Regions from separate parts of the Paenibacillus solisilvae genome, predicted to be linked through region 2. Evidence: riboswitches for the same ligand, from Rfam matches in the RefSeq annotation. Region 2 holds a riboswitch; each other region holds the start of a gene.

Region 1 (4,995 bases), on a different contig from region 2:
TGTTATGAGTCGCCTCACCGAGTGGCGAAGACGTTAACCGCGATGCTTGAGAGGTGGGGAAATCGGCCGATCGCAATGATACGGGAGCTGACCAAGCGCCATGAAGAAGTTGTAAGAGGTCTGCTATCTGAATGTCAGGAGTGGCTTAAAGAACATCCGCCGCTTGGCGAATATTGCCTGGTTATTTCGGGAATTAGTACGGAGGAAGAACAGGAATTAAAGGATAATGACATTCCATGGTGGGCGGAACTTGCGCTTGAGGAACATGTCAACCGGTATGAATTGGAGACAGGGGATCGTAAAGAAGCAATTAAACGTGCTGCACTCGACAGAGGATTGCCGAAGCGGGATGTCTATAATGAAATTATGAGGAAATAAATGGACAAAAAAAGGCCTTCCTGATAAATTCTGGATCAGGAAGGCATCAAGGAGTATATAAAAGGTTAGAATTAGCATAGTTGGTAAATTGATTATAACCTAAATATTCCGATTTGTCTCTTATTTTGTTACAGGAGTTGGCATTTCGGATAAACATACGTTACAAACGATTTTACCTTTGAAATAAACAACGTTCTCAGCATTACCGCAGAAGATACAAGCAGGCTCGTATTTCTTCAGCATGATGCGCTCTCCGTCCACGTAAATCTCCAGCGCATCCTTCTCGCCAATACCTAGTGTACGACGTAATTCAATTGGAATAACAACCCGTCCCAGTTCGTCTACTTTCCTTACAATTCCTGTTGATTTCATCATGATCTATCAGTGCTCCTCTCATATTATGAATTCGTCATAATCCGACAAAGTTCTATCATTTCTTGTTTCTATAGTACCAACGTTTCCCATAAGTGTCAACCACGATTTATCGTGAGATAATGCTCATAATGCTTGCTAGAGCTATAGGGTCAAGGAATATTGCCGGCGATGACCGTACGACAATCGCTTGAGTTTTGGAAATAAATTTACGACATAATTCGACAATGATTATTATTTTTGTCGAATTATTGAACGAAGGAGAGAATCGTATATGATGAATCCGCATGTATTGGAAGAAGAGAAAGTTTTCAAAGATCCAATTCATAAATACATTTATGTGCAGGATCAAATGATTTGGGATCTCATTAACACAAGAGAGTTTCAACGGCTTCGGCGAATACGTCAGTTAGGAACATCCTACTTGACTTTCCATGGTGCCGAGCATAGCCGGTTCTCTCATTCATTGGGTGTGTATGAAATCACTCGAAAAATCATTTCACAATTTGAGCGCGGAGGCTACAGTGACTGGCCGAGAGAAGAGAGAATGGTAGCTCTTTGTGCTGCTCTGCTTCATGATATCGGACATGGTCCATTTTCTCATTCTATAGAAGAAGTTTTTGACACCAATCATGAAGATTGGACTTGTCGAATTCTGCTTGAATCTACAGAAATTAATCAGATTCTTCATAACTATGATCCATCGTTCCCTGAACGAATTGCAGCAGTTATCCGCAAAACATACGATAAACCAATCGTCATCAGCCTTGTATCCAGTCAAATGGATGCTGACCGTATGGACTACTTGCTCCGGGATGCATACTATACGGGTGTTAATTATGGAACGTTTGATCTTGATCGTATTTTACGTGTTCTCAGGCCGCATCAAGAACGCATCGTAGTGAAGGAAAGCGGCATGCACGCGGTTGAAGATTATTTAATGTCCCGCTATCAAATGTATTGGCAGGTTTATTTCCATCCGGTTACCCGGAGTTCAGAAATAATACTAAGACAAATATTTCGTAGAGCGAAAGAGCTTTATGGGGGTAATTATACATTTTCTTGGATGATTAAACCTTTTCAGGACTTATTTGAAGGTACATTGGATGTAAAGTCCTATACCTTGCTCGATGAAGCTCTTGTACAGACCGTGTTTTCGCAGTGGATGAACGAATCTGATGAATTATTATCTGATCTATGTGAAAGATTTCTCAATCGTAGGTTGTATAAATATGTAACCTTAGACGATGCAGAAGAAGGGCTTTGGGATGAAATCAGTGACCAATTTCTCTCGATAGGCCTTCGTCCTGATTACCATCTGGAAATCGACTTTCCTTATGATTTGCCTTATGATGTATACCGTTCAGGTTCTCCAGCATCTTCACACGGAAAAGAGGAGAAACCTCCAATTCTGCTGCTTGATAAGGAGAATCGGCTGTCCGAAATATCGGAGAGATCCGATATCATTCGTTCCATTACAGGCCTGCATCAGGGTAAGTATCATTTATATTACCCGGAAGAGCCTCTAATTGAATCAGCACACAAGCTGAAGCCGCATATTCGCGAATTATTTGGTTTATTGTAGAAAGGAGTTTGCAATTACTTATGTTAATCGACACACATACACATTTAGATGCGCATCAATTCGACGAAGACCGCGCAGAAGTCATCGAAAGAGCGCGGGCTGCAGGTGTACATAAGCTCGTTAATATCGGCTTTAACCGAGAGACGATACCGACAACGATGGCATTAGCTGAACAATATGAGTTTATCTATGCGGCGGTTGGCTGGCATCCCGTTGACAGCATTGACATGCTGCCGGGAGATTTAGAATGGATCGCATCCCTATGCGATCATCCCAAAGTGGTTGCAATTGGTGAGATTGGGCTTGATTATCATTGGGATACGTCACCTAAGGATGTGCAGCAGCGTGTTTTTCGCCAGCAGATCCAATTGGCCAAGCAGAAGCGCAAGCCGATCGTCATTCATAACCGGGATGCACATGAGGATGTTGTCCGTATATTAAAAGAAGAGGACGCGAAAGATGTCGGCGGCATTATGCATTGTTACTCGGGCAGCTGGGAGACGGCTAAGAAATGCTTGGACATGAACTTCTATATTTCATTTGGCGGACCGGTCACGTTTAAGAATGCCAGGGTCCCAAAAGAAGTGCTTTCAAAAGTTCCGCTCGACCGTATTCTTATCGAAACAGACGCGCCTTATTTGGCCCCTCATCCGCATCGCGGAAAACGAAATGAATCTGCTTTCGTCCGTCTTGTAGCAGAAACTGCAGCTGAAATTACAGGCAAATCTGTGGCCGAAATTGCGAAAATAACGACTGAAAATGCACTGAAATGTTTTGGTATTCGATGAAAAACGATATGAAAGCAAGGATTTGGGAGTATACAAGTGAAAAAACTAATCTTTAATCAATAAATTGATTGTTTTTCACGTGATTTTCCTTAAAATTCGTTAAAATCGTCATTAATCTCTTCTTTACAATGTGGAGTAAAAGACGGTATCATTCATCTCAGAGCTTATAACTTTTCCAAATAAACGCTTAATCTCCGTGATCCGGAGAGCGGGGGAACCAAATATTGAAACAGTTTGTATCAAAGCTGGAGTAGATGTTGTTGAATTCTTCTAGGGGTGAATTTCGCGAACACGCAGGAGCAGTATACTGGTGTCAGAACGAATAGGGCGACTCTCTTTGCCCGAATCCGACAGCTAACCTCGCAAGCGTAAATAAGAGAGATCTTCCTCGTGTATTTAATCCATGCTACCTGATTTTATGGGAAGCCACGAAACAGATCCTCTGTCGTCGGCTTCTTTTTGTTTGAATAATGCGTAATCTGACGACATAGGGTGTATCATGGAGGAGGACACTGGGAAGATAGAACTGCGTGCCTGCACGCTAAATTCTATAGTCGCGTCTAGGGTCTTATGTAACACTATGGCGGCGGGGCTATGTAGGGAGGACCGAAGAAGTGGGAGCACTCCAGCTTAAGGATACCCATGGTAAACGATCATCCAGCATGTCTTTCGCATTGCGATGGAAGCATGAGAACGTGCGTTTAATTGTACTAAGCGCTCTGATCTCAATCGCTATGACTTTCATGTTTCTGGTGTTGTTGTACGGAACGGCTGACAAGCACGTCTCCGTAGTATTGAATGGACGAGAAAGCATTGTTTCGACAAAACAATGGGTCCTTCAACGCCTACTGGATGAACAAGCCATCACGATTGGAACTTATGATAAAGTTTCGATGCCGCTTAACAGCGGTGTCAAAGACGGTGACCGCATCATTATCGATCAAGCGGTACCTCTTGTAGTGAAGGCAGACGGCAAGGAAAGAACGTTGTACACGACAGAAAGAACGGTACAGGCGGCGATCGATCAAGCTAATATATCGGTACGCAGCCAAGATAAAATAATGCCTCCTTTGAATACCGCTGTTGAGCCGAATATGAAGGTTTCCGTTACTCGGATCGATAAGAAGTATTCAGAGAATGCATTCAAAGTTCCCTTCTCGATTGTGAAGAAGGAAGACCCTAAGCTTGCAAAGGGTAAGGAAAAGCTTGTACAAACCGGTAAAGAGGGTATGGTCATAAAACGGTTTGAGAGTGTTTTTGCAGATGGTGTTCTGGTTTCCCAGACGCTGGTCACCAAACTTACGCATTCGCCATCAGTGAATCAGGTCGTTGCTGTAGGCACGTTGAAGGAAGAGCCGAAGGTGACCGTATTATCGGCAAAAACAGCAAGTGTTACTACATTGACCAAACGCGGCGTGAAATTCAGCGCTAAGAAGGTTATCAAGAACGTAACGCTAACTGCTTATTCTGCAGGTGTTCAATCGACTGGGAAGAGTAAGAGCCACCCCGAATACGGCATTACAGCATCGGGCTCACGCGTTCAAGAAGGACGTACGATTGCGGTTGATCCGAGGATCATACCGATCGGCTGGTGGGTGTATATTGAAGGGATCGGCTTCCGTCGTGCCGAAGATACGGGAAGTGCGATCAAAGGCAATAAAGTTGACGTTTATTTCGATAGTGAATCATATGCTGAAAAGTTCGGGTTGAAGCGGGGATATACCATCTACGTGCTCGGTCCTAAGAAACCGGAATCACTTTAGCAGATAGGCTGTGATTTATTCATATCGTAATTTGAACGTAAATATGCCATCATAAGAAGAGGCGATGCCTCTTCTTTTTGTATGTTTGTCTGAAGGGAAGGAATGGACT
Region 2 (4,995 bases):
ACAAGTGAAGCAAGGCCTTGAATGACATTGCCATTCGAATCGGCTGTTGAATGCCGGCTTATGGCAGCCCAAGAGCCGACATCATCCCATCCGCAATCAACAGGAATGCAGTATATCTTCTCAGCTTGCTCCATGACTGCATAGTCGATGGATAATTTGGGCATTAGAGCATAAGCGGCAGAAGGATCATGGGGATGCAGCAGGAGACTATTCCATATTTTAGGCTGTAGCAGCTCCAGGCTGCGTGCAATTGTAGAAGGACGACAAACGAAAATGCCGCTATTCCAATACACGCCGGGTTCCGTCAGAAGCTGAGCGGCCCGTTCTTCTGTCGGTTTCTCCAGGAAGCTGGAAACATAAAGAACGGAAGCGGATGCCAGCCCGCTTTCTGCAGTCGTTCTCATGTACCCAAATCCGGTTTCAGGCCGACTGGGCTTAATGCCCAGCGTTACGATTGCATGGTCCTGTTCGGCTGTCTGGGCAGCAAGTTTAATTGCGGTCAGGAAGGCGGCATCGTCAGCGACATGCTGATCGGAAGGAACGAATACGACGGGTTGATCATCGCCGGCGCTTAGCAGCTGAAAGGCAGCAAGCGCGATACAAGCTGCAGTATCCTTCTGCTCCGGTTCCACGATCAGCTGCTGCATGGAGAAACCCGGCAGCTGCTCGTGGAGAAGGGGAAGATACCGGGCGGGAGCTGCGATAAATAACTGATGATCGGGTACGGCTTGCTTGAAGCGGGCTGCCGTCTCTTGTATTAAGGTCTGCGAAGAATGGAAATGGAGAAATTGCTTAGGCAGAGTGTCAACACTGCGAGGCCAGAAGCGGGTTCCCTTTCCGCCGGCCATAATAACGATATTCAACTTATGAATCACCTCCAGCAAGCGGAAGACCAATCCGTTTAAAAAGACAAACACTCCCGTAATATTTACTCTCATTGTATTCGTCTCTCAACAGCCTGTGGAACGGCATTCGTACATGATCAGATCTTTAAAACATCCCATTCTTCTCTGGATTTTTTTTAGGAAAAGGCTAATAGAGAGGCCAAAAAAATACGGTGTCAGCCGATTCTTCTTCAACGCTTAACCTGCATTAACGGGAATTGGACTGATTTACCTGTAGGACTATCCCGCTGCTTGTGTTATTCTTTTACGCAAGCCGAAACTTATCGTACGGGGGATCTTTTGGAGAACAATGGACATTGGTCTCCACCGTGAATGAACACTGAGAAGTGGTTGATTTTACGGTGATTGCGCTTAGGCGCTGGGGGTGAATCGCATAGCGGATTTCTATTCCGCAATACAGCGTAGGGTTGAACTCCTCAATCCGAATCCGACAACTAACCTCGCAGGCAAAAAAAAGGAGGACATTAAATTGTTCAACAAAGCTTGGAAAAAAGGCGCAGCAGCTGCAGCGCTTAGCATCGCTATTCTCATTCACGCAGGCCCGGCAAGCGCGGCCGTTAATTACAAAGCCAAAGATGATGATACGTTCTGGAAGCTTTCCAAACAGTTTGGTGTTCAAGTTCAGCAATTAAAGAAGTTTAATCCGAATATCGACCCGTTGAACATCTACAAAGGTCTTACGATCGTCATTCCAGCCTCGGCCACCAGCTTACAAGCAAGCAGAAGCTCAGCAAAAAAAGCAGCATCCAGAAGCATCATAACGGCAAAGAGCAAGGTTGATTCCGATGCCGAGATTCTATCGGTCAGCGGACGCGACTACGGTTTCTCCGATGTGATTCAAGCCAAAGCTAGCGCTTATACCGCAGCGGCTTCCGAGAACGGCTGGGGACCCGTTGATTATTTCGGGAATCCCTTGAAGCTGGGCACGATAGCGGTAGATCCAAAGCGGATTCCGCTTGGCAGTAAAGTGTATATTACAGGATATGACCACGATGGTTTGCCTGTCGGCGGTATGATGGCAGTAGCCACTGATATGGGATCAGCTATTAAGGGTGACCGTATTGACATCTTCGTTCCCCAATCCCAGAAGCAAGCATCGGAATTCGGCTTTCAATACGTGAAGGTATTCATTCTTGAATAGCAATGCAAAAAAAAGAAGCGGCAGCGGTAACCCATGAGGGTTGTCCCTACCGTTTTTTTGTTATTTGCGTGATTGCGGTTTTCCAAGAAGCTCCGGCAGCGTGACGATTTGATATCCTTTGCTGCGCAGTAAGTGAATTAATCTTGGCAGCGCGGAGATTGTACCGCTTAAATCCTGTCCCACACCACCGCCTGCATGCTGGAGAACAATGGAGCCGGGCTGCAGCGTTCTCTTGATGTTAATTAAAATCCCATTGCTGTCCAGGCCCCGCCAATCAACGGAGTCTACATCCCAATTTACCACGATGAAGCCGTTCTGCTCGAGCCACTCGATTTGCTCCGGCAATATCTCACCGTAAGGCGGGCGAACCAGCTTAGGGCTGTAGCCTGCCAGCGGCCGTATAATGCGATCCGTCTTGAGAATCTGCTGCTTGAATGATGCAAGGCTGATTCTGGAGAAGACGGCGTGATTATAAGAATGATTGCCGATAATATGGCCTTCTCGCTGGATTCGGCGAACGATGTTCGGATAGTCCGCTGCCCGTGAGCCAACCACGAAGAAGGTAGCTCTCACCTTATAACGGGCAAGGATCTCAAGCACCTGAGGTGTATAGCGCGGATCCGGTACATCATCGAAGGTAAGCGCAACCCTTCTGCGGTTTCGCGGTCCACCGGTGACGAAGGAGCCGGGATATCTTTTCTGAAGATTAACCCAAGTATTGAATTGCTTATGACTTGTGCGTTTTTGCCGTTTCTTGTTCCGCTCAGCTATGAATGAAGGTTCAATATCACCATTATCCGTTAAGGGAGACATCATTTGTGAAGCGGAGAGGGCTTGCACTTGCCCGGTTTCAGGCGCAGCTAAAAAAGAAGAGAATAGGATCGACGCCGATATCAGCCAAGCAGCTCTTCGCATCAAGCGATTAAACAAATGACTTCTCCTCCGATTCCATTCAGCGTCTTCGTAAAATAAAGCTGTATGTTAGTTATTTTCATTGTGCCCCGACCTACATCGATCATGCACGAGCGGACATAAGTTTCTCTTTACATCTTAGTGTCAAAAAACGTAACATAGAAGTATAAACTACTCAAAAGGAGAGTTCACATGCCTCAAATGGATATGCCGTTGAAAGAGCTTCAAGCGTATCAAGGGATCAATCCGCGTCCGGTTGATTTCGATGCGTATTGGGAGCGGGCTTTAAAGGAAATGCGTGAGACCGATTCCAATATTGAGCTGCTGCCAAGCAAGTTCCAAACACCAGGCGCAGCATGCTTCGATCTTTATTTTACCGGAGTGAGGGGAGCACGAATCCATGCGAAATATGCCCGTCCCCGTCATTCGGACCATCCGCATCCGGCTGTGTTGAAATTTCATGGTTACTCCGGTAACGCAGGCGACTGGAATGAGTTACTCAGCTTCGTATCGCTTGGTTACTCCATACTGGTTATGGATTGCCGGGGACAAGGCGGTTCTTCGCAGGACATCGGCAGCGTAAGGGGAAATACATTTAATGGTCATATCATTCGCGGGCTGGACGATGCACCGGACAATTTATTGTTCCGGCATATTTTTCTGGATTGTGCACAGCTGGCTTCCATTGCTATGGACCTGCCGGAGGTTGATGCCGGCAAAGTATATGCCACAGGATGGTCGCAGGGCGGTGGCTTGACTATTGCATGCGCAGCGCTTGAGCCAAGAGTCAAGAAGCTTGCTCCTGTTTATCCGTTCCTTAGCGATTACCGGAGAGTGTGGGAGATGGACTTAGCCAAGGATGCTTATGCGGAGCTGCGTACTTATTTCCGTCACTTTGATCCGCAGCATGAACGCGAAGAGGAGATTTTTACAACGCTGGGTTATATCGATATTCAGCATTTCGCCGAGCGGATTAAGGGAGACGTGCTGCTCGGAGTGGGGCTTATGGACAGCATTTGTCCGCCATCCACCCAATATGCTGCCTATAACAAAATCAAGTCACCTAAACGTGCTGAAATTTTTCCGGATTTCGGTCATGAAGGATTACCGGGCTTGAACGATAAAATTGTTCAATTCTTCTTAGGCGATTATTAATCGTACACTCGAATCATAATGTTGAGGGAGCTGATTCTATGCTGAAATTAGAGAAAAACGATAAACTCGTTATCATTGGAGATTCAATTACGGATAGCAGCCGAGCAAGACCTGTTGGTGAAGGTTTATTTGATGCAATTGGAAAGGGCTACGTAGGGAACGTCGAAGCGCTGCTGACAGCGACTTATCCGGAGCTCGGCATTCGTGTCGTCAATATGGGGACAAGCGGTCATCGGGTTCGTGATTTGAAGGAACGGTGGCAGACGGATGTTATTGAGCTGAAGCCTGACTGGCTGTCCATTATGATCGGTGCAAATGATGTTTGGCGTCAGTACGACTCACCGACGATGACGGAGGAGCATGTATATATTGAAGAATACGAAACGACTCTCGAGGAGCTTATCGTTCAAACCAAATCGGGTCTGAAAGGTCTAATCTTGATGACTCCATTTTTCATTGAACCCAATAAATCCGACTTGATGCGGGCAACCACAGATAAGTATGGCGAAGTGGTAAAACGCCTTGCCAAGAAGCACGGTGCACTGCTTGTCGATACGCAGGCAGCATTCGATAAAGTTCTGACTCATCTATATTCGGCTACCTTGTCATGGGACCGCGTCCATCCGAATCAGGCCGGCAATGCTGTTCTTGCACGCGCTTTCCTCCAACAGATTGGTTATGACTTCACAAAGGGTCTGGAATAGGAAGGGGCTTTCCTAAAAGTCAGATCCAAGGGATTTAATCCTATCATTCATGAAAAGGAACCTAAAACCACCTGCAAGTGGTTTTAAGGTTCTTTTTCGTTTTGCTGTGCGGAAAAGTCTAAACCTTGAAGATCGAAATGGTGCGCTGCAGCTGCATAACGATCTGCTGCATCTTCTC
Region 3 (4,995 bases), on a different contig from region 2:
CCAATACCATCCGGATTTAGAGGCAGAAATTTTTGAAGACGAAATACAAGATAAATCAGAAGCATCATAACAAAATTGACTAACAAAACGGATCCTAAATACTTCTTCCAGCCCATCGCTTCATCTTCTCGCACACCCATTATGCGATAGGTTACACGCTCAAATGGAGCAAAAACACGATCAAGACCACTCTTTTCATGCCCAAATACTTTCACCAAGTAACTACCCACAGGCTTAACCAAAAGCATGATAATGACCAGTGTGATGACTACTTGTAACAATCCCATACCCATAGCCAGTTCTCCCCTTGCATACTTAAGTTCAATTGCTGCAATTAAAATTTCTCTGGCTTCACTAATACAAAACCGAGATACACCACAATGGCACATGCAATCAGTCCAATAACAATCATGAGGTTGCCTCCTATAAGTCTTATCAAAAACTTCGAAAGCATCATTTACGCTTTTTCGCAATATTTAGAAAATCCCCAAAACGCCAGAAATGATACGGCGAATAAAAAGACCATGGTTACATCGTTGTTCATAACACACCTCCTTCAACTCAGGGCAGAACCTATATGTCGTTATTAAAGGATGGCAGCAGAAACCTGACATCCCCATTTTTAGAATAAATGACATAGTCAGCGCCCAGCCCTTTGTAAATTAATCTTGGATTGAAGCTTTGGGTGACGACATAAATGGGCTTGGAAGTCCAGCTGCGGCATATCTGGATAACCCGGCAGCATAATGGCAGGCTCTCCTCGAACAGAATTACGTTTCCGATCGGATACTCGGGAATGGCCGCTGTTCCCGGTTCCGACGTATTCACTTGGATAATTTGTTTCACACCTCGCCCTTCTAGCCTGAGTCTTTCCATCTTGTTGTTGATTAATGCAATAAAAGGTAACCCACTCAACTTTGCTTGCTGCATAAAGTCATCGCCTGCCTTGGTCGGCGCAGCTATCAGCAAAAAATCACTTTGCATGAGGAACACCGCCCTCCTTCCCTGAGCTATTGTAACGCCGAACCGTATAAAAAGGGGGTAAAGAATCTATAGCAACTGTATAAAAAAAACATAAAAATGCTTTATCCTAGAAAGTGATATAGGCTTGAGAATGGTCAAATAAATAAGTGCGATCCAATAGGAAGCTTAGTTCTTGTTTGCCTGCAGATGAGTATTCAAATTTTCCAGCTAGATCCGTTAAAGCCGATTCAATTAAATGGGTTCTTACGTCTCCCCATGCCTCTTGTTTCTGATGAACGTAATGCAAACCTTCCGTAAGGGTGAGGCCTTTGATCCGCTGAAAAACAGATGCCCATTGAACGAAATCCCCCTTCAAGCTCCCGCATGGAATGACGAACTCCCCTAAACCGCATGTTCCGAGATTTGTTGAGATCGTAAGTATGCCGCAATGACAATCGGCGCCATGTCCAGGCATCAGCTTATCTGATAGCTCACAGTCAAATTGAAAACATTCAATTCGGGTGACCTTACATTCCTTGGTACATTCATCAGCTTCTTTTAATAGAGACAGGGGTTGGTGCATAATAGATTCACTCTCCTCAATTTTTGGAAAACAAAAAGAAGCCTACGAGCAGAGAATCTCTGCTCCCGGGCTTCTTTGCAGCGTCAATAAACGAGCTGTTCAAGGCACGATCGAAGGTGGTTCTCTCCCAATACGCTTACGAGGTTAGCTGTCGGATTCGGGCTTGGAAGTGCCCTACCTCGGCAAGCAGCGCTTGCTCTGGATTCACCCCGAGAACCGTTTTTTACATTCAAACGGCTTTTGGTTGGTTCCCCCGTTCCCCTTGCGGGGACTCAACGTTTTGATTCCTGATGTGAAGTTGTTGCACCGAATGTTACGCTTTCTAGCAAGGGTTGTAAAACGCTGTGGAGAGACTTATTTCGGTTTTTTTTACTTATTTTTCGAGATGAAAGCGGATCCAATTAGAGAACACATTCATTTTCAATATAAATGCTTAGGCTTACTTCCGTTTTAGTCATTTGTAGTGCCCTTCCGATTTTTCAACGACTTTTTTGATGAATGAGAGGGTAAGCATTTTTATTTTATTTTTATAGGTTTGTAATAGATTCTTTACCTCCTTTTTATGCGGTTCAACGTTAAAATTAATCCGTAGAGCATCCAGCAAAGCGTTTTTTTGAGCCGATTCGCAATACCGACCAAAGAGTCAAAAGGAGAATTATCATGGCTTCCTTAGCATCGTCACACGGCAGCAGGCAACTAGTTGTCCTAATCAGGCTCAAGCTCTGTAAGCATTGAAGCGATAAAGGCATGCGCAGCTGCGGTCAAAGGCAATTTTTTCAGCTTGGCAATGCCGACTCTCCGAGAGGGGATCGGCTGCTCTAATTCGATTTCATAGAGATCATGGTGAAGAAGCTCTGCCTTAATAAAATTCTTGATCACGCAAGCGATTCCGAGCCCGGTCCGGGTGAACTCTACCAATAAATCAATACTCCCAAGCTCGATTTCCGGGTTTATCCTCACCCCCTGTTTCTTCGCAACCCCATCGATATAAGCCCGAGTAACGCTTCCTTTCTCCAGCAAAATGATAGGATATTCCATCAGCTCCCCCCAAGAGACCGGACGCTCCGACAAGTGCTTGAATTCCGGCCCTGCTATGAAGCAATCTTCGATGACAAGCGTTTCCTGGACTTCAATATCCGGATCCGTGACAGGTAAATTCACGATTCCAAGATCGATTCTGCCCTGCTTCAGCAATGCCAGCGTCTCCAGCGTGGTGCGGTTCGTGACCTGGATTTTGATAGCGGGGTACTTGTCGTGGAAAGCAGCCAGATACGGCAGCAGATAGTGCCTGGAAAGCGTATCGCCTGCCCCGATTTTGATGTCGCCGCCCAGAAGCTGATGCATGTCAGCTATTTTCCGCTCGCCATTTTCAATAAAATGATACGCCTGCTCAATATAAGGAAAGAGAGCCTCGCCCTCAGCTGTCAGCTTGACCCCCTTTGAAGTCCGGAAGAATAATTGCCCGCCAAGCTTCGATTCCAGCTGCTTTAACGTATGCGTAACCGCGGGCTGAGTAATGAATAACGCCTCTGCCGCTGTGGATAAACTCCCGGTGACAGCTGTGTAATAAAAAACGCGATACCAATCCAAGTTCTCCGCCATCCATTAACCACCTTTATATGAGGTATAACTATTATTCATTTTATTAATGACATTTAAGCGAATTATAATGGAGTTATCAAAAGATTTCCAATAGAAAGGACGAATGACATGACAATAACAGCTATTGTGGGTGCGAACTGGGGAGATGAGGGCAAGGGCAAAATAACGGATGCTCTGGCAGGGAATGCGCGCTATGTCGTCCGGTATCAGGGCGGCAGCAACGCCGGTCATACCATTATTAATGAGTATGGGAAGTTCGCGCTTCACCTGCTGCCCTCCGGCGTCTTTTATCCGGAGACTACGAATGTGATCGGCACGGGAGTCGCCCTCAATATGGAGGACCTGTTCAGCGAATGGGACAGCTTGCTGGCCAGAGGTGTTCCAGAACCGAATTTACGCGTATCCGATCGCGCCCAGCTGCTGCTTCCTTATCATAAGCTGTTCGATGTGCTTGAGGAGGAGCGTCTCGGGGAGCATCAATTCGGCTCAACCCGGTCAGGAATAGCGCCATTCTATGCGGATAAAGCCGCCAAGCTCGGTATTCAGGTAGCCGATCTATACGTGGAGCGGCGTCTTAGAGAACGGCTGAAAGCTTCGCTGGCAGCGAAGAACGTGCTGCTCGAGCATTTATACGACAGGCCTCCAATTGATGCTGATGAGCTCGTAGACGGTCTGCTCGAAGCTGGCAAACGGCTTCATCCCTATGTATGCGATACCTCGCAGCTCCTTCAGGATGCGCTGCGAAGAGGAGATTCTGTCCTTGTCGAAGGACAGCTCGGCGCTCTGAGAGATCCCGATCACGGCATCTATCCCTACTCCACTTCATCTTCCACGCTTGCTGGTTACGCTTCGGTTGGGGCGGGCGTTCCCCCGCATGCCATCAATCGCATCATTGCCGTAACGAAGGCTTATTCCAGCGCTGTCGGTGAAGGTCCCTTTGTTTCTCAAATTGAAGGTGATGAGGCCGCTGAGCTGCGGAGGCTTGGAGGAGATGCGGGAGAATTCGGGGTGACAACAGGCCGTCCAAGACGCATGGGGTGGTTCGATGCAGCCGCAACCGCATATGGCTGCCAGCTGCAAGGCGCGACCGAGGCTGCTTTGACCAACCTGGATGTACTTGGCTACCTGGCGTCTATTCCGGTTTGCACCGCCTATGAGATAGAGGGTGCCCGTGTTACCCGATTCCCGGCGACTCCAGAGCTTGCGAAAGCAAAGCCGATTCTGGAGATGCTGCCTGGCTGGCTGGAGGATATTTCGCATATTCGACAGTTTGACGAGCTTCCGCCGAATGCGCAGCACTATGTCCGTTATATCGAGGAAAGAATCGGGGTGCCCGTCCGCTGGATTTCAGTCGGTCCAAGACGGGAGCAGCTCATTGAAAGATGACAGCCGGAGGCTTAGACCCTTGTAACGCCTTCCAAGCGTTCGTCAATATTCATATAATCGCAGGATAACCATTCAACGTTTGCGAGGCTCATTCGTTCAGTCGCCGCATAAGCTGGAGTGCTCCCGAATAAAAAAGCCGTGTTTGACGCGGGTTCAGTTGAATCCTTCTATTCCGCCGCCGGAAGCGTGAACGTGAACGACACGCCTCCCCGTTCATTGTGCGCCTCGAAACGGCTGCCGTGCAATTCGAGAATTTGCTTCACGATGGCGAGCCCGATACCGGTTCCGCCGCTTTCACGGGTGCGCGCTTTGTCGACACGGTAAAATTGGCCCCATATGCGCGGGAGCTCCTCCTCCGGGATCGGCTCTCCTTCATTATGGACGCAGAAGCGCCATTCGCCGCCGTCCCGGGAGTAGAACAAAGCCAGAAGCATGATGAGTTTTCCCGTCAACAAAGCTGC
Region 4 (4,995 bases), on a different contig from region 2:
GCTGTACGCAATACGAAGGGACAGGAACGACCCTCTTGTGGTTTATTATACCTGTTTCTGGTCAGTTTGCGAGCGGAGCGGCATAGGTATAGAACAAGATACACAGCAGCAGGAATGCATCACACGGGAGGTAGGCTATGGTGGGATTGAAGGAGAGCTTGGATCAGAGATGGAGCGAGTGGAAGCGGGTCGAATATGCCGTGACCAAGACATTAGCAGGCAGAAACGTGCTTCGCGTTTCCGGGCCGCGAACGCCGCGGATTACGACACCGGCTGTCAAAATGGTGCGTTCATCCGAGCTGACGAGCGTTGCGGGCTCTTTTGAAGCGGGGCTTGCGTGCTTTTGCTTAGGAGAGCTTGCGCCTGATGAGAGGTCCGCTTTCCTGGAAGCTTGGCATGATCGCCTGCGTACGGGAGCTACGGTCGTGATTGCAGACCGCCGCGGTGAAGGCTGCGGGACTGCATATGAGCTCCATGAACTGCTCAACCCGCTCGGTGTGCAGCTCGATGTCCAGATCGGACGCGCCTTCTGGTGGGCCCGCTACCAACTGCGCCCGCAGTCTGATCATGAAAAGCGGAAATCGGGCATTCCCAATCCTCATCGCGGAGGTGCATGAACCGATAATAGGCTGCCGCCCTTAAGTATGGGCGGCAGCCTATTATAATTCCGCGGCGTTTAATCGCCTCAAATGCGCGCAAATGGTTTGAACAGAGGTCTTTTCGGTGTATATAAATACAAGGAGCACACTCTGCCCTTCTATTGTCTAAGCCGGCGCACAAAATAATAAAGCCGCAGGCATTCGTCCCAAAAGGGACGAGCACCTGCGGCCCACCTGCACATCGCGGCAGCGATGCGGAGCAGTTTTTAATCGGAGTCGCCTCCGCCGTCCAGCTCATCAGACGGGTCATCTGCATATTTCTCGTAACTGGTTTGGCTCATAACACGGCGCGCAGTAACATAACGTTTAACGTAGTAGGAGTCACTGAGTGCGCTGATTGTTACGCCTTTGCTGGAGGATGCATGTGCAAACTTGCCGTCTCCAACATAAATGCCTACGTGGGAAATACTTTTGCCGTTCGTATTGAAGAATACGAGATCGCCAGCAATCAAATCGCTCTTCGCGACTTTTTTGCCTAGACCTGCTTGCGACCGGGAAGCGTGCGGGATGGAGACGCCGAGTTTATTAAACACGTACATCGTAAATCCAGAACAATCGAATCCTCTTGTGGTCGTGCCGGCTGTTGCATAAGGTGTTCCGATTAGATCGGTAACGACGCCGTCCAGCTTGGAGTCTGCAAAAACGCTCCCGGCTTGGAAAACAAGCAACATCGCTAAACCGATCAGTGCTGCAGAGATCTTTTTCAAAACAGGAAACTCCTTCCGGTGCCTACGAGGTTAGCTGTGGGGTTCGGTTGAAGGCTCCCTATGATCGCCTCTGGCGTCCGTGCTAGCGGACGTCGGGATCAATTCACCCAAAATGGTTCCCCCGTTTCCCAATGGCGGGAATTCGGCAAATTTTTCATTCTGGCTACTTATTCGTGTTTTTCCACGATTATCCTTCCAAGTTCACAACTTGTTCACAAATTAGAATTCTAAGAGTGAAACTTTTTGACAAGATCATTCGTTATACGGGCTGCAATTACAGAGGAAGCGATCCAATTCCACTACAATCTGCTTGCGGGAAATCACTATGCTTGTCTGATTATGAAGTGAAAGGGGCGGAAGAGCAGGATATGTTGTTTCGCTGAATTGAGCGTAGTCGCAAAGACACCCATCAAAAATCCCTGCCCCTTGCTCAAGCAAAGGAACAGGGATTTTATTGCGCGTTCAGTCCTATGAAGGAATACCTATTACGGCTTGAATGGCTCATACATAATCCAGAAATCGATACCGGCCACATAACCGCTCGGGTTAGCGGTCCCTTGAGGCGTCTTCGTTGATTTCTCCAGCAGCGATTGAAGGGTCGACGCATAGGTTTCGATCTGTTTGGGCGGGATCGGCGATTTTGAACTCGGCCACATACAGGTCAGGTGTCTCCATCGACCACAGCTGGTTTGCTTTTTTTATTTAATTGGATGAGCTTATGGGGATAGATTACAAGTGGATGAGATGGAAATTGAAGCATTAGAAGAATCAGGGGTTATAAAGAGGTAAGCGATAAAGCCGTAGAATTTGCAATCCAATCAAAAAATATATTTATTTCTTTCTCATGGTATATATCCATACGGCTAGCTGCAGAGAAACGGCATCTTGGAACAATTGCGGATTATAGCCTGTATCCTCTTTGATTTTCTTGATGCGGTAAATCAGCGAATTACGATGAATATACATCGCTTTTGCCGTCTCGCTGATGTTGAGATTGTTTGCAAAGAAACATTCCAGAGTCTCTACCATCTTATCGGGCATCTGCTGCAGTATGCGTTCGAGATATTGCTGCTTAATGCGAGCATCGACCCTTTCAATAAGCGCTTTCGTTTCAATCTCCGCATAAGCAATAAGTTTCTGTTCTCCGTTTCCGAGCAGCAAGGAGATTTCGGATTCTTCAAGGGAATAGCGGATCAATGCAGGGTTTTTAACGGAAGACCCAAGTCCGATCCGGAATGCGATATTCATTCGCTGCAGCAAGTCCATGGCCTGATTTAACTTTCTTTTGAAAACTCCCTCCGTGATCCCCAGTGCGAGAAGGAATAAACGGTTCACGTTCAAAGATCCGATCATGACGCGTTTTTCATTAAAGATTTCTTCGAGCTTTCGAATCAATTCTCGATTCATCAGGGGTCGATCGGAATTGTCGATCTCCAGCAGTCCAACCTGGCAGGGGGTCCCTACTTTCATGCCGAGCAGGTTGAGTCTTTGTTTTACCGTTTCAAGGTTAGGCTCCTCCTGGACCCATTCATCGAAGATGAGTTCTTTCAATCGGTGCCTCCACTCTTCCTGTGCAGTCAAGAAAGACTGGTTTATCATCATTTCGGTGATCATCTTAACCAGTGCGCCAAACTCTTCAATTTCCTCCGGGTTTCCGGTAATGCCAATTACGCCGATCATCTGACCCTGGAATTGAATCGGCAAATTAATTCCCGGCAGAGCCCCTTTCCAGTGCTGCTTATTCTTTTTCGTTACGGTAATCGGTTTTCCGGTGCGCAGTACGTCCAATGCTCCTTCATGAAGCTGGTTGATCCGATCCGGGTCTCCCGACGCGATAATGGTTCCGTCATGGTCCATAATATTAATATTCCGATTTAATCGGGTCATCGTTTGTTTAATAATTTCACCAGCAATTTCTTTCGTTAACATAATATAGGTAAACATCCTTATATTGTAGAATTTATATTATTATTTATGCACAGAAAATGATCCTGATTTCAATAGAATTTTTGTTTATTATAACCGATGTGTGGGAGGAGTTAAATAAAATATAATTAATCTATAGAAATGGAAAGCGGTTTCAAGGAGATGAAAGTGCAATGAAGGTTGTGATCGCACCCGATTCATTCAAAGGGAGCTTGTCGGCTTTGGAAGCGTCTGAAGCCATTGAAAGAGGAATAAGGAAAGTCATGCCGGAAGCGAGTACGGTTTTAGTGCCGGTTGCAGACGGTGGAGAAGGGACGATGGACAGCTTGGTTTCCGCAACAGGCGGAAGAAGGATGGAGGTGATAGTAACAGGACCGCTTGCATCTCCGGTTCAGGCATCATATGGCATACTTGGCGATAACAAAACTTGCGTCATTGAAATGGCCAGCGCTTCGGGCTTGTATTTGATCCGAGCGGAGCAGCGGAATCCGATGCTAACGACGACATTCGGCACTGGACAATTAATTAAACATGCGTTGGATGAAGGGTGCCGACAGTTTATTCTTGCCATTGGCGGAAGCGCTACTAACGATGGAGGCATCGGTATGCTTCAGGCGCTCGGGATGAGATTGTTGGATGCCGAGGGAAACGACGTCGGTTTTGGAGGAGGCGAGCTGCGCCGAATTGTGGAGCTGGACGTTCGGAACTTTGACCCGAGGGTGGCTGAAGCTGATTTTCTGATTGCATCCGATGTTCAAAATCCGTTAATCGGACCGCAAGGGGCATCTCACGTATTCGGCCCTCAAAAAGGGGCAACCGAAGAAATGGCGAACAAGTTAGACGAATATGTAAGGCATTGGGCTGATCTGATCGAAAGAAAAACGGGAATTCATTTGCACGACAGACCGGGAGCGGGTGCTGCTGGTGGAATCGGCGGAGCATTCCAGGCGTTCTTTCCAACGAAGATGAATCGCGGCATCGATGTTGTGATCGAGTACACAAAGCTTACGGACAATCTTGAGGGAGCGGACCTAGTCATTACCGGGGAAGGCCGGATTGATTCCCAAACCGCTTCGGGGAAGACGCCGATGGGTGTCGCGCAGGAAGCGCAAAAGAAAGGAATTCCCGTTATTGTTCTTGCAGGTTCAATCGGCAGAGGGATCGAGACGTTGTATCAATATGGAATACACAGTTTTCACAGCATTGTAAGCGCTCCTATGACGCTTGAAGAAGCGATGGAACAGGGATCTGAATTGCTTGAGCTTGCGGCGGAGCAAGTATTCCGCACATATACAGCATCATACAGTCAGAATTGTTAGCGTCTACACAAAATTTTAAATAGAAAGATGGAGAGCGTATGAGTTCCTCAAAATGGCTGAAAATCATTCCCGTAGCCTTTATCATGTACATGTTGGCGTACATGGACCGTATCAATGTCGGTATCTTGATCCCTTACATTCAAGAGGATTTAAATTTGAACGCTTCGGCGGTCGGCGATATTGCAGGGATCTTCTTCTGGGGCTACATGCTCCTGCAAATTCCCGGCGGGCTGCTTGCCAGCAAATGGTCGGCGAGAAAAGTCATTTTTATTCTGATGGTATTGTGGGGAGTTGCTGCCATTGCATGCGGCTTTGTGCAAACCGAAGCGCAGTTAAGAATCGCGCGTTTCTTTCTCGGCGTGGCCGAGGGCGGCGTTTGGCCTG

What was found. Region 2 has a riboswitch for cyclic di-AMP ahead of ACFPYJ_RS31475 (3D domain-containing protein). Riboswitches for the same ligand answer to the same signal wherever they lie in the genome.
Region 1: linked by a shared signal. The riboswitch ahead of ACFPYJ_RS07010 (3D domain-containing protein) and the one ahead of ACFPYJ_RS31475 (3D domain-containing protein) in region 2 are both predicted to bind cyclic di-AMP.
Region 3: linked by a shared signal. The riboswitch ahead of ACFPYJ_RS30990 (hypothetical protein) and the one ahead of ACFPYJ_RS31475 (3D domain-containing protein) in region 2 are both predicted to bind cyclic di-AMP.
Region 4: linked by a shared signal. The riboswitch ahead of ACFPYJ_RS19745 (C40 family peptidase) and the one ahead of ACFPYJ_RS31475 (3D domain-containing protein) in region 2 are both predicted to bind cyclic di-AMP.

What each region holds. Positions count from the first base shown of each region.
Region 1 is NZ_JBHSOW010000027.1:8,425-13,419, forward strand. It holds gene rsmI (16S rRNA (cytidine(1402)-2'-O)-methyltransferase) at 1-378, shown strand, start outside; gene ACFPYJ_RS06995 (AbrB/MazE/SpoVT family DNA-binding domain-containing protein) at 499-753, opposite strand; gene ACFPYJ_RS07000 (HD domain-containing protein) at 1,025-2,335, shown strand; gene ACFPYJ_RS07005 (TatD family hydrolase) at 2,356-3,123, shown strand; cyclic di-AMP (ydaO/yuaA leader) riboswitch at 3,298-3,507, shown strand; gene ACFPYJ_RS07010 (3D domain-containing protein) at 3,738-4,886, shown strand.
Region 2 is NZ_JBHSOW010000129.1:530-5,524, forward strand. It holds gene ACFPYJ_RS31470 (mannose-1-phosphate guanylyltransferase) at 1-938, opposite strand, end outside; cyclic di-AMP (ydaO/yuaA leader) riboswitch at 1,147-1,370, shown strand; gene ACFPYJ_RS31475 (3D domain-containing protein) at 1,375-2,046, shown strand; gene ACFPYJ_RS31480 (polysaccharide deacetylase family protein) at 2,107-2,976, opposite strand; gene ACFPYJ_RS31485 (alpha/beta fold hydrolase) at 3,151-4,113, shown strand; gene ACFPYJ_RS31490 (SGNH/GDSL hydrolase family protein) at 4,155-4,817, shown strand; gene ACFPYJ_RS31495 (methyl-accepting chemotaxis protein) at 4,936-4,995, opposite strand, start outside.
Region 3 is NZ_JBHSOW010000127.1:2,276-7,270, reverse strand. It holds gene kdpA (potassium-transporting ATPase subunit KdpA) at 1-287, opposite strand, end outside; gene ACFPYJ_RS30995 (hypothetical protein) at 574-984, opposite strand; gene ACFPYJ_RS30990 (hypothetical protein) at 1,091-1,546, opposite strand; cyclic di-AMP (ydaO/yuaA leader) riboswitch at 1,664-1,834, opposite strand; gene ACFPYJ_RS30985 (LysR family transcriptional regulator) at 2,252-3,148, opposite strand; gene ACFPYJ_RS30980 (adenylosuccinate synthase) at 3,257-4,534, shown strand; gene ACFPYJ_RS30975 (sensor histidine kinase) at 4,702-4,968, opposite strand; gene ACFPYJ_RS30970 (hypothetical protein) at 4,967-4,995, shown strand, end outside.
Region 4 is NZ_JBHSOW010000071.1:38,435-43,429, reverse strand. It holds gene ACFPYJ_RS19750 (hypothetical protein) at 138-617, shown strand; gene ACFPYJ_RS19745 (C40 family peptidase) at 866-1,366, opposite strand; cyclic di-AMP (ydaO/yuaA leader) riboswitch at 1,371-1,524, opposite strand; gene ACFPYJ_RS19740 (hypothetical protein) at 1,852-2,022, opposite strand; gene ACFPYJ_RS19735 (CdaR family transcriptional regulator) at 2,198-3,295, opposite strand; gene ACFPYJ_RS19730 (glycerate kinase) at 3,466-4,611, shown strand; gene ACFPYJ_RS19725 (MFS transporter) at 4,650-4,995, shown strand, end outside.